4 regions of the Shewanella sp. Isolate8 genome follow, and region 1 is predicted to be linked to each of the others. Evidence: predicted binding sites of a transcription regulator. Region 1 holds the regulator's gene; each other region holds the start of a gene.

Region 1 (2,204 bases):
CAATCAGGGAGTCTATCGCGGCATACATGTCCGCATGTTCGGATGTTGCGAACACTTCTCCGCCGCGGAGATGTAACTTTGCCTCAACCTTCTGTTGCAACTTTTCGACATTTAATACAACGTGCACATTATTGATCTGATCGAAATGACGTTCAAGCTTTGTGAATTTCTCTTCGATGTAGCTTCGTAGAGATTGGGTGATCTCGATATGGTGCCCAGTCAGGTTTATTTGCATAAAGATAGTCCTCCAGTTTCCAGGTTTGTTTTATAAGCTCTTGCGCTGATTCGACGGCGGTATCAGCATCGCTTCACGATACTTGGCAATGGTGCGTCTAGCTACCTTGATACCCTGTTCGGCCAAGAGTTGAGCCATCTTACTGTCGCTCAATGGCTTTTTCTGGTTTTCCGCAGCAACCAGCTTCTTGATGAAGGCGCGTATTGCTGTTGAAGAGCACTCTCCGCCATCGTCGGTACCGACGTGACTGGAGAAGAAGTATTTGAGTTCGAAGATCCCTCTCGGGGTATGCATATATTTTTGTGTGGTCACACGTGAGATGGTGGACTCGTGCATCTCCACCGCCTCGGCAATGTCGTTCAGTACCATGGGCTTCATCGCCTCTTCGCCAAATTCGAAGAAGCCTTGTTGGAAGTCGACGATACAGTTGGTCACCTTGAGAAGGGTCTCGTTGCGGCTCTCCAGGCTCTTGAGGAACCATTTGGCTTCCTGCAGGTGACCGCGAATAAACTGGCCATCCGCCTGGCTCTTGGTGCTGCGCGCCATGGCGGCATACTGCTGATTGACGTTGATCTTGGGCATGCTGTCGGGATTGAGCTCGACCACCCAGCGTCCCTTCTTCTTGGTGACGGTCACATCCGGGATTACATATTCGTCGCGGCTGGCGGTGATGGCGAGGCCGGGACGAGGGTTGAGAGTCTGGATCAGGGCGATGGCATCCCTTAGGTCATCTTCTTTGAGCTTGGTCTTGCGCATCAACAGACGGAAGTCGCGGCCGGCGATGAGATCCAGATGTTCCTTGATCAGCATGCGGGCGTTGGCGATGTGCGGCGTGTCGTCGCTGTATTGGGCGAGCTGAATCGTCAGGCATTCGCTGAGATCCCTTGCCGCCACGCCTATGGGATCGAAGTGTTGTACCCGCTTGAGTACCGCCTCGACCTCGTCGAGTTCGATCTCAGGATCGCCCATGGCTTCGAGAATATCTTCACAGGTCTGGGTCAGGTAACCACGCTCGTCGATGGCATCTATGATGGCGGTGGCGATGGCCAGGTCGTTATCGGAAAAGGGGGTCAGGTTCTTCTGCCACTCAAGGTGTTCGTAAAGACCTTCGCTGGTTTCTCCCTGAAAAGGCATGTCGTCGTCACGCATGGCGCCCGAGCTGGAGTTGGGCGAGGCGGTATAGACCTCGTCCCAGGTGGTATCGACCGGCAGCTCGTCTGGCATGGAGTCCTGGGTCAGGGCGTCAGAGGTCTCGACACCTGAATTATCCTGGCTCGAATCCAGCTCTATCTTGTCGTCGTACTTGGTGTCGAAGTTGTCGCTGACGGCATCGTCTTGCAGCTCGACGTTGGCGCTCTCCTGCTCTTCGTCCAACTCCAGTAGCGGGTTAGATTCTAATGCCTGCTGGATCTCCTGCTGCAACTCTAATGACGATAACTGCAACAGACGAATGGCCTGTTGTAGCTGGGGCGTCATGGTGAGATGCTGACCCATTTTGAGCTGAAGTGACGCTTTCATCGTACTGCTATTCCCTTGTTTCTAATTATAAAATGAGAAAGCTCTGGCTATATGTGCCGGACAAATATATCGAATAGTCGCTAAGGCCACAATCTAAGATAGGTTTTTCTGTGTGGCCCCGTTATAAGATTAACTATAGCTTGAATTGTTCACCTAAGTACACTGCTCGTACTTGCTGGTTGTCTAAGATTTCGGCGGGTGTGCCCTCGGCGATCAGATTACCATGGCTGACGATGTAGGCTTTCTCACAGACATCTAGTGTTTCGCGCACATTATGGTCGGTGATCAACACCCCCAGGCCACGATTCTTGAGCTGTTCGATGATCTTCTTGATGTCGATGACCGAGATGGGATCGACCCCGGCGAAAGGCTCGTCGAGAAGAATAAACTTAGGGTTGGCGGCCAGCGCCCTGGCGATCTCTACCCGGCGACGTTCACCACCAGAGAGTGC
Region 2 (2,204 bases), 620 kb from region 1:
TCAAACCATAGGGGCTGGAGACTATCTCGAGCCCTTTTCGATCCAGAGTATCTCCAAGGTCTTTAGCCTCACTGTCGCCCTGACTCTGTATGAGGAGGGGGAGATCTGGTCGCGTGTCGGCAAGGAGCCATCGGGGCAGTCATTTAACTCCCTGGTGCAGATTGAGCTCGAGCGCGGGGTGCCGAGAAACCCCTTTATCAACGCTGGTGCCCTGATCATCGCCGACCTGCTGCAGAGTCGTCTTGGTGCGCCCAAGCATCATATGCTTGAGGTGGTCAGAAAGCTGAGCGCCGATCCCCATGTGATTTATGACAAGCGTGTCGCGGCCTCAGAATATGAGCATAGTGCCCGCAATGCGGCGATTGCCTACTTGATGAAGTCGTTCGGCAACTTCAACAACGATGTCGATAGAGTACTGAAAAACTACTTTCACTACTGCGCGCTTAAGATGAGCTGCGCCGATCTCTCAAGGGCCATGCTCTATCTGGCCAATCGTGGCCAGAGCCTTTCTGGGCAGCAGGTGGTCTCCCCCATACAGACCCGTAAGCTTAACGCCCTGCTGGCGACATCTGGCCTGTACGATGGAGCAGGTGAATTTGCCTATCGTGTGGGCATGCCGGGCAAGAGTGGTGTGGGCGGCGGTATCATCGCCGTGATCCCGGGCGATATGAGCATCTGTGTCTGGTCACCCGAGCTAGATAAGAACGGTAACTCCCTGGCGGGCACCGCCGCGCTGGAGAGACTCTCCCAAGCCCTGGGACGCTCTATCTTCTAATAGTGCGTCTATTCGAGGCGCTCTTTTTGTTCTACCTTTTCACTCTAAGCTGGTTCCTTTTCTCCCTTTTTCTTTCCTTCTATCAGCCCCCATTCTCTCGATGGTGAAATTTACTAAAAACTGGTTGAAGGCTTTACTTTTGTTAGCCCATAGCCGATTTATAGTCTTGGTTTATATCGTTAATTTTAGCTAATTCATTGATTATATTTAATTAGTTAAAATTGGCACGATACCTGTATTGTTAGCTCTCAATGACACATGGTGCACCTTAAGCTTCACATCATGTGATTTTCAATGACTTAAGGATTAAGAATATGAAGAAATTGACCGCATCTCTTGGACTGACAGCTTTCGTACTTGCCACCACCAGCGCCGCCTGGGCCGGCGAGGATAAGGACAACCATATTTCGTTCGGCAGAGATGACAAGCAGTGCGAGGTGAGCCTTAACTATGATGTCTCGGTAGAGCCGAGCAAGCTGGTGGTCAGTGAAGCCAAAAAAGAGGTATATCGCATCGAGCTTGGTCGTCTCTATGTTAACGGTGACAAGGTTGAGCTTAACGATAAGCAGCAGGCCCTGGTTAACCAATATGCAGGTGAGGTGTCAAAGCAGCTGCCCGAGGTGATCGACGTGGTGCATGATGCCGTCGATATTGCCTCTACCGCGGTTAGCATGGCGCTCACCCCTTTGTTAGGCGACGCCGCCGGTGCCAAGATTGATGAGATGATGGACGGTCTGTCTCAGCGTATCGACACGGTTGCCTATCAGAATGGCGACAAGTTTTACCTGGGCGCGACCGAATCTTCTATCGAAGATACCTTCGGTAAAGAGTTCGAGCAGGAGATGGAGCAGCTGGTGCAGAGCTCTATCGGTAGCATGATGATGACCCTAGGTAGCGAGATGATGAAGGGCGACGGTGAGAGTTTCGAAGAGAAGATGAACGCCTTCTCTGCCAAGATGGACAAGGTGGGCGACGATATCGAAGCCCAGATTGAACAGCAGGCAACGGATCTCGAGGCGCGCGCCGACAGGCTGTGTGACAACTTCCAGCAACTGGTTGCCTTAGAGTCTCAGATGCGTAGCGAAGTCCCGGCGCTGCGCGACTATCCACTGGTTAGCGCTAAGCAGCAAACCCTGCGCGAATAAGTCGCAAACAATTTCCTCTGGCAAAGCAAGATCCACATTTCCCTGCACTTACCTTGGGTGCAGGGCTTTTTTTATTCTGGGCCCGCTATTCTTATGACTTTTCCTCCACTCCTAACTGGGTGTATAGTGGCTAGAAAATAGGTATTAGAATCAAAGAGCAAATCTTTGGTATACTTGTAAAAAATAATAACAATGCTGGCGAAATTTCGATAACGAAATGGCTAACAGTCTGACTCTACTCTTAAAATAATCTGCATAGTCAAGGGGATAACTTCGAAGTCAGG
Region 3 (2,204 bases), on a different contig from region 1:
CAGACGCACATCGGCATTGTCGGCCGCCTGAAGTTGTCCCTGCTTAAGCTTGGCCTTGAGGCGCAGTAGCTGGGCGCTAGACTGGGCGATATCGACATTAATCGGATCTAGCTGCTGAATCGTCGCCAGGGCATCGCTCTGATTCGCGGTGACCAGGGCCCCCGCGGTCACAGACGACTTACCGATACGGCCTGAGATAGGCGCCTTCACCTGGGTGTATTCCAGGTTAATCTTAGCGGTATTGATCGCCGCCTTAGCCACGGTCACGTTAGCCAGTGCCTCTTTATAGAGGGCGTCGGCCTCGTCGAAATCTTGTTGGCTGATGGCATCGGTCTTGATTAGGGCCTTATATCTGGCCGCCTTGGCCTTGGCCGAGACGAGGCTGGCATTGGCACGGGCCAGATCGGCCTCGGCACTGACCAGCGCCGCCTTATAGGTCGACGAATCGATCTGATAGAGAGATTGACCCTCGGTCACCTCACCACCCTCGACGAAGCCGCGCTCTGTAATGATTCCCGTAACCTGAGGACGCACCTCGGCTTCAAGGTAGGCCTTGCTGCGACCCGGTAGCTCAACCTGAATAGCCTGGGACTGTTCGACAACCTGAACCACCCCAACCTCCATGCTTTGTGGAGCTGCCGCCGAATGACCTGGGTTCTCGTCCTGGCCACAACCTGTTATCCATAACGCCACACTAACTAACGAGGCAATTTTTACTATTTGCCGCATGAGAACTCCTGATCAAAGCCGCAACAAAAAATCCCCATGCACGATCGAGGCGCTATGGGATATCTAATGTGAGCAAAATTAAAAAAAGATTTAGAAACTATTTATCTCACACCTAGCTTAGTGCAACAAGAACAAGTAGGCGGAGATATTGTAAGTTAATGCAAATTTTTATTTTTAATCATGTTTTCTTGTTAAGAAACAGTTAAAGATTGCAACTTTTGGCTCAGTTTTAGCGTTTTTTGTGTCTAAATAGTGATCTTCGTCATTCGAACATGATGAAAACTAACACCATATTAAACATGAGGTTAAATCAAAGTTGTTCATAATTGTTCACATCTTTATTTGATCAGTTCATCTGTGCCAACAAGGCCATTCACAACTTGGACTTATAGTCGCCTCATCAGCCAAACAACAGCTAGATGAGATGAAGATGATGAAGACCTTAACTCAGTTAAAATGTTCGATACTCCTTGGCAGCCTGTTAGCCGCTGGCGGCGTCATGGCCGAGCCGCAAAGCACACAAGTGTTAGGTGGCAATATCACAGGCAAGCTGACCTTTGCCTCAGACTATGTCTTTCGTGGTGAGTCAGAGACCATGGATGGCGATGTCCCTGTTGTGCAAGGCACGCTGGGATGGGGAAATGATCAAGGTTGGTACGGCGGTGTTTACGCTTCAAACATCAAGTTTGCCGATCCTAACCTGGAAATCGTCACGGCACCCTACATAGGTAAGGCTGGCACCTTCGGCGATTCAGGCATTACCTATGATGTCATGCTCTTCTCCTATCTCTACCCTGGCGCCTCATACTCTAACTACACAGAGTTATGGCTCAAGGTAGGCAAACAGTTTGGCCAGGCCAACCTGCAACTAGAGGTTACACCCACCGTCGATGACTGGTTTGGCGTGGACGGCTGGCAAGGCGTCAACTATGCCATCCATCCAAGCTATCAGTTTGAAAATGGCATTAGCCTCTCGGGCAGCGTAGGTTATCAGGATCTCGATGGTAATGGCGCCGAGGGTTGGGGCCACTGGAACCTTGGGGTAAGTAAGACTTTCGCGGGCCTCAGTTTTGATCTCAGATACCACGGCAGCACAGTGGATGAGAGCCATAAGGTGTACGGCACACAGACCAAGATTTTTGATGACCGAGTCGTTATCGGCGTCAGCAAGAGTTTCTAAGCACTCGCAGTTTCCAATCTCTGCACGTTTTGCCAGCCCTCGGGCTGGCTTTTTTGTATATGGATGTGCTTATGGATTTATACATGGCCAAAAATGTTCCTGACATTTTTTGGCATTTCCTTCATCCATGAAGGTCAGTGAGCATAGAGGGGATATGTACAAGGCCAAAAATGTTTCCCACATTTTCTGGTATTCCTCCCTTCCATGGGGTCAGTTCGTTATCCCCTAAGTACAGGGATGAGCACTTAGTTATATCCTGTTGTCGCCCACGCCACAGGCGAGAATACGGCTGATC
Region 4 (2,204 bases), on a different contig from region 1:
CGAGCTCGGGTTGCTCATCACACCAGCTCATTACCGCCTGAATCAAACGCTTACCTAACCCCTTATGCTGCTCGATCGGGGTGACGGCAATGAACTGCAATATGCCGCATTGAGTGCTGGGCAGATGCTCGAGGATCGAAGACTCTTTCTTCATCAGCGCCTGGGTCGACTGCCAACCGGCGCTTAACAACATCTTGAGGCGCCAATGCCAATATCTGGCTTCCCCTAAAGGCACCTGTTGGGTCACGATACAGGCCAAACCAATCAGGCGTTCCTCCTCAAACAGGCCGATCAAAGCCTGCTCCTCTTGCCAGAGGGTATGCAGTTCCTCGCGAATAGCCCCACGCAGCTTCTGTTCATATTGCGCCTTGTCTCCCTTATGCAGGGCGGCAATAAAGAAGGGATCATCATGGTAGGCGTTATAGAGAATCGAGGCGGCGACACGTAGGTCTTCGGCGGTTAAATAGACAGCTTTATAGGTTTCATTAACAGGTGGGGTAGCTGTTGTCATCATTGCTGTTATTCCTTGATCTAGATCAACATTGTCCAATGTAACAAGCTCGTAAAAAAGTGCAAACTTTAATCGATTCGAAACTTTATCAATTTATTGCATACTAAATAGGAGCACCTCATTACTACTAACAAGCGAGGGATAAGATGGATATAACACAACCCGATCTAGCCAGCTTATTTGATCAACTCGGCCTGCCGAGCGACCCCGATGCCGTAGAGGCTTTTATCAAGCAACATTCCATCGCCGCGGAGATCCATATTGCCGAGGCGCCCTTCTGGTCTCAAGCCCAGAAGCACTTTTTAGCCGAGGCCTTAGCAGAAGATGCCATGTGGACAGAGGTGATCGATCATCTCGATGCCCAGCTTAGAGCCTAGGCTATAGAGCTAAAGTATCACCTTATAGCGCAACGAACTAAAGCCGCAAAAAGGCTTAACACCAAAAGGCCTAAACAAAAAAGGCAAGCCAAGTTGGCTTGCCTTTAAAGGTTAACTTATTCCATTACATGTTGTGGTAGGCCTTCTCGCCCCAGCCCACGACGCGGTTATCCGTGATCACGATAGGTGTACATTCATCCTTAGTGGTCGTGCCATCTTCGCGCGTACGCTGGGTACGATAGTAGAGTACGTTGACCGTCTTATCTTGCTTGGTATAGGCCTCATTAAAATCGGCAGTGCCCATCAATGTCATCACCTGGTCGCGGGTCATCCCCAAAGATAACTTAGACAGATTAACGCGGTTCTGCTCCTGCACGCGCTCCCAAGAATTACCCGTGCTCCATCCCTTGTCGCCTTCGCCCACATTCAATACACACCCGGATAGCGCTAAACTGGTGGCGCCTAAGACCAATGCTGTTGTTAATTTTGTTTTCACTTTCACGTCCTGTTTATCTATTATAACTGGATTCAGGTAAAGCAAAGCTTATGCCAAACAGACATATTTATATTTATCAACACCTTAAAATAAATTTGATTTTTAATTTATGTCAGCCAAGCTAAAAAGTAAGGAATTTCACCAATCATGAGTCCTCTCGAACAGGTGCTGGTCGCCGCACGAAAATTGAGTCTGGCGGGTAAGCCCCCCAGCCTGGCCTTAATCAAGGCGAGTCTCGGCAACTCACTTCCCATGCCCGTACTGGTACAAGGGTTACAACGCTTTAAATCCATGTCGGCCGACGAACAGTCGGCGATAGTGGTTAGCGCAGCGGCACCTGTACCAAGTATTCAGAGTGCAGAGGCGGCGCCGAGTCTTGCCCATCTGGCACAGCAGGTCGCTAAGCTCACTGCCACTCAAGAGATCTTGATTGAACGTATCACTGAGCTCGAAGCCAAATTAAACGACAAGGGTGATTGCTGATGCACGTGGTGGAACTCAGATTTGAGTGTTTTGACAACACCACCATCACGACCGCCGAGCGTGCCATTAATGGTCTGCTCGAAGCCTACCGCGCCAATGGTCAGGTATTGGGACGCGAATTTGCCGTGGCCTTCAACGAAGGTGAATTCAGGGTGCGTCTGCTGTTACCGGAAAAGAGCAGCCTGGCCAAACGTTTCAACAGCCCCTGGGTCAACTATGCCCTCGAAGAACTCACCGAGGCCAAACTGCTGCATCCAAGAGAAAAATATATCGGTCAGGATATCAACTCTGAGGTGAGCAGCACTGAGACACCCAGCTGGCAACTACTCTATACCAG

What was found. Region 1 encodes sigma-54, which starts transcription at its own class of promoters, with help from an activator protein. Its sites were predicted from a motif close to GTTGGCACGNNNNTNGNNT; they were not measured.
Region 2: a site for sigma-54 is predicted at 996-1,014, ahead of L1D43_RS03010 (YggN family protein). Genes of this name have one in related genera too.
Region 3: a site for sigma-54 is predicted at 947-965, ahead of L1D43_RS18180 (TorF family putative porin). Genes of this name have one in related genera too.
Region 4: a site for sigma-54 is predicted at 1,424-1,442, ahead of L1D43_RS10995 (DUF3192 domain-containing protein). Genes of this name have one in related genera too.

The regions. Positions count from the first base shown of each region.
Region 1 is NZ_JAKEVI010000001.1:78,301-80,504, forward strand. It holds gene hpf (ribosome hibernation promoting factor) at 1-235, opposite strand, end outside; gene L1D43_RS00355 (RNA polymerase factor sigma-54) at 266-1,753, opposite strand; gene lptB (LPS export ABC transporter ATP-binding protein) at 1,887-2,204, opposite strand, start outside.
Region 2 is NZ_JAKEVI010000001.1:694,635-696,838, forward strand. It holds gene glsB (glutaminase B) at 1-775, shown strand, start outside; gene L1D43_RS03010 (YggN family protein) at 1,090-1,920, shown strand.
Region 3 is NZ_JAKEVI010000005.1:80,135-82,338, reverse strand. It holds gene L1D43_RS18185 (efflux RND transporter periplasmic adaptor subunit) at 1-729, opposite strand, end outside; gene L1D43_RS18180 (TorF family putative porin) at 1,154-1,909, shown strand; gene L1D43_RS18175 (DNA-3-methyladenine glycosylase I) at 2,159-2,204, opposite strand, start outside.
Region 4 is NZ_JAKEVI010000002.1:388,206-390,409, forward strand. It holds gene L1D43_RS10985 (GNAT family N-acetyltransferase) at 1-514, opposite strand, end outside; gene L1D43_RS10990 (DUF2789 domain-containing protein) at 658-888, shown strand; gene L1D43_RS10995 (DUF3192 domain-containing protein) at 1,013-1,384, opposite strand; gene L1D43_RS11000 (hypothetical protein) at 1,532-1,867, shown strand; gene L1D43_RS11005 (Zn-ribbon-containing protein) at 1,867-2,204, shown strand, end outside.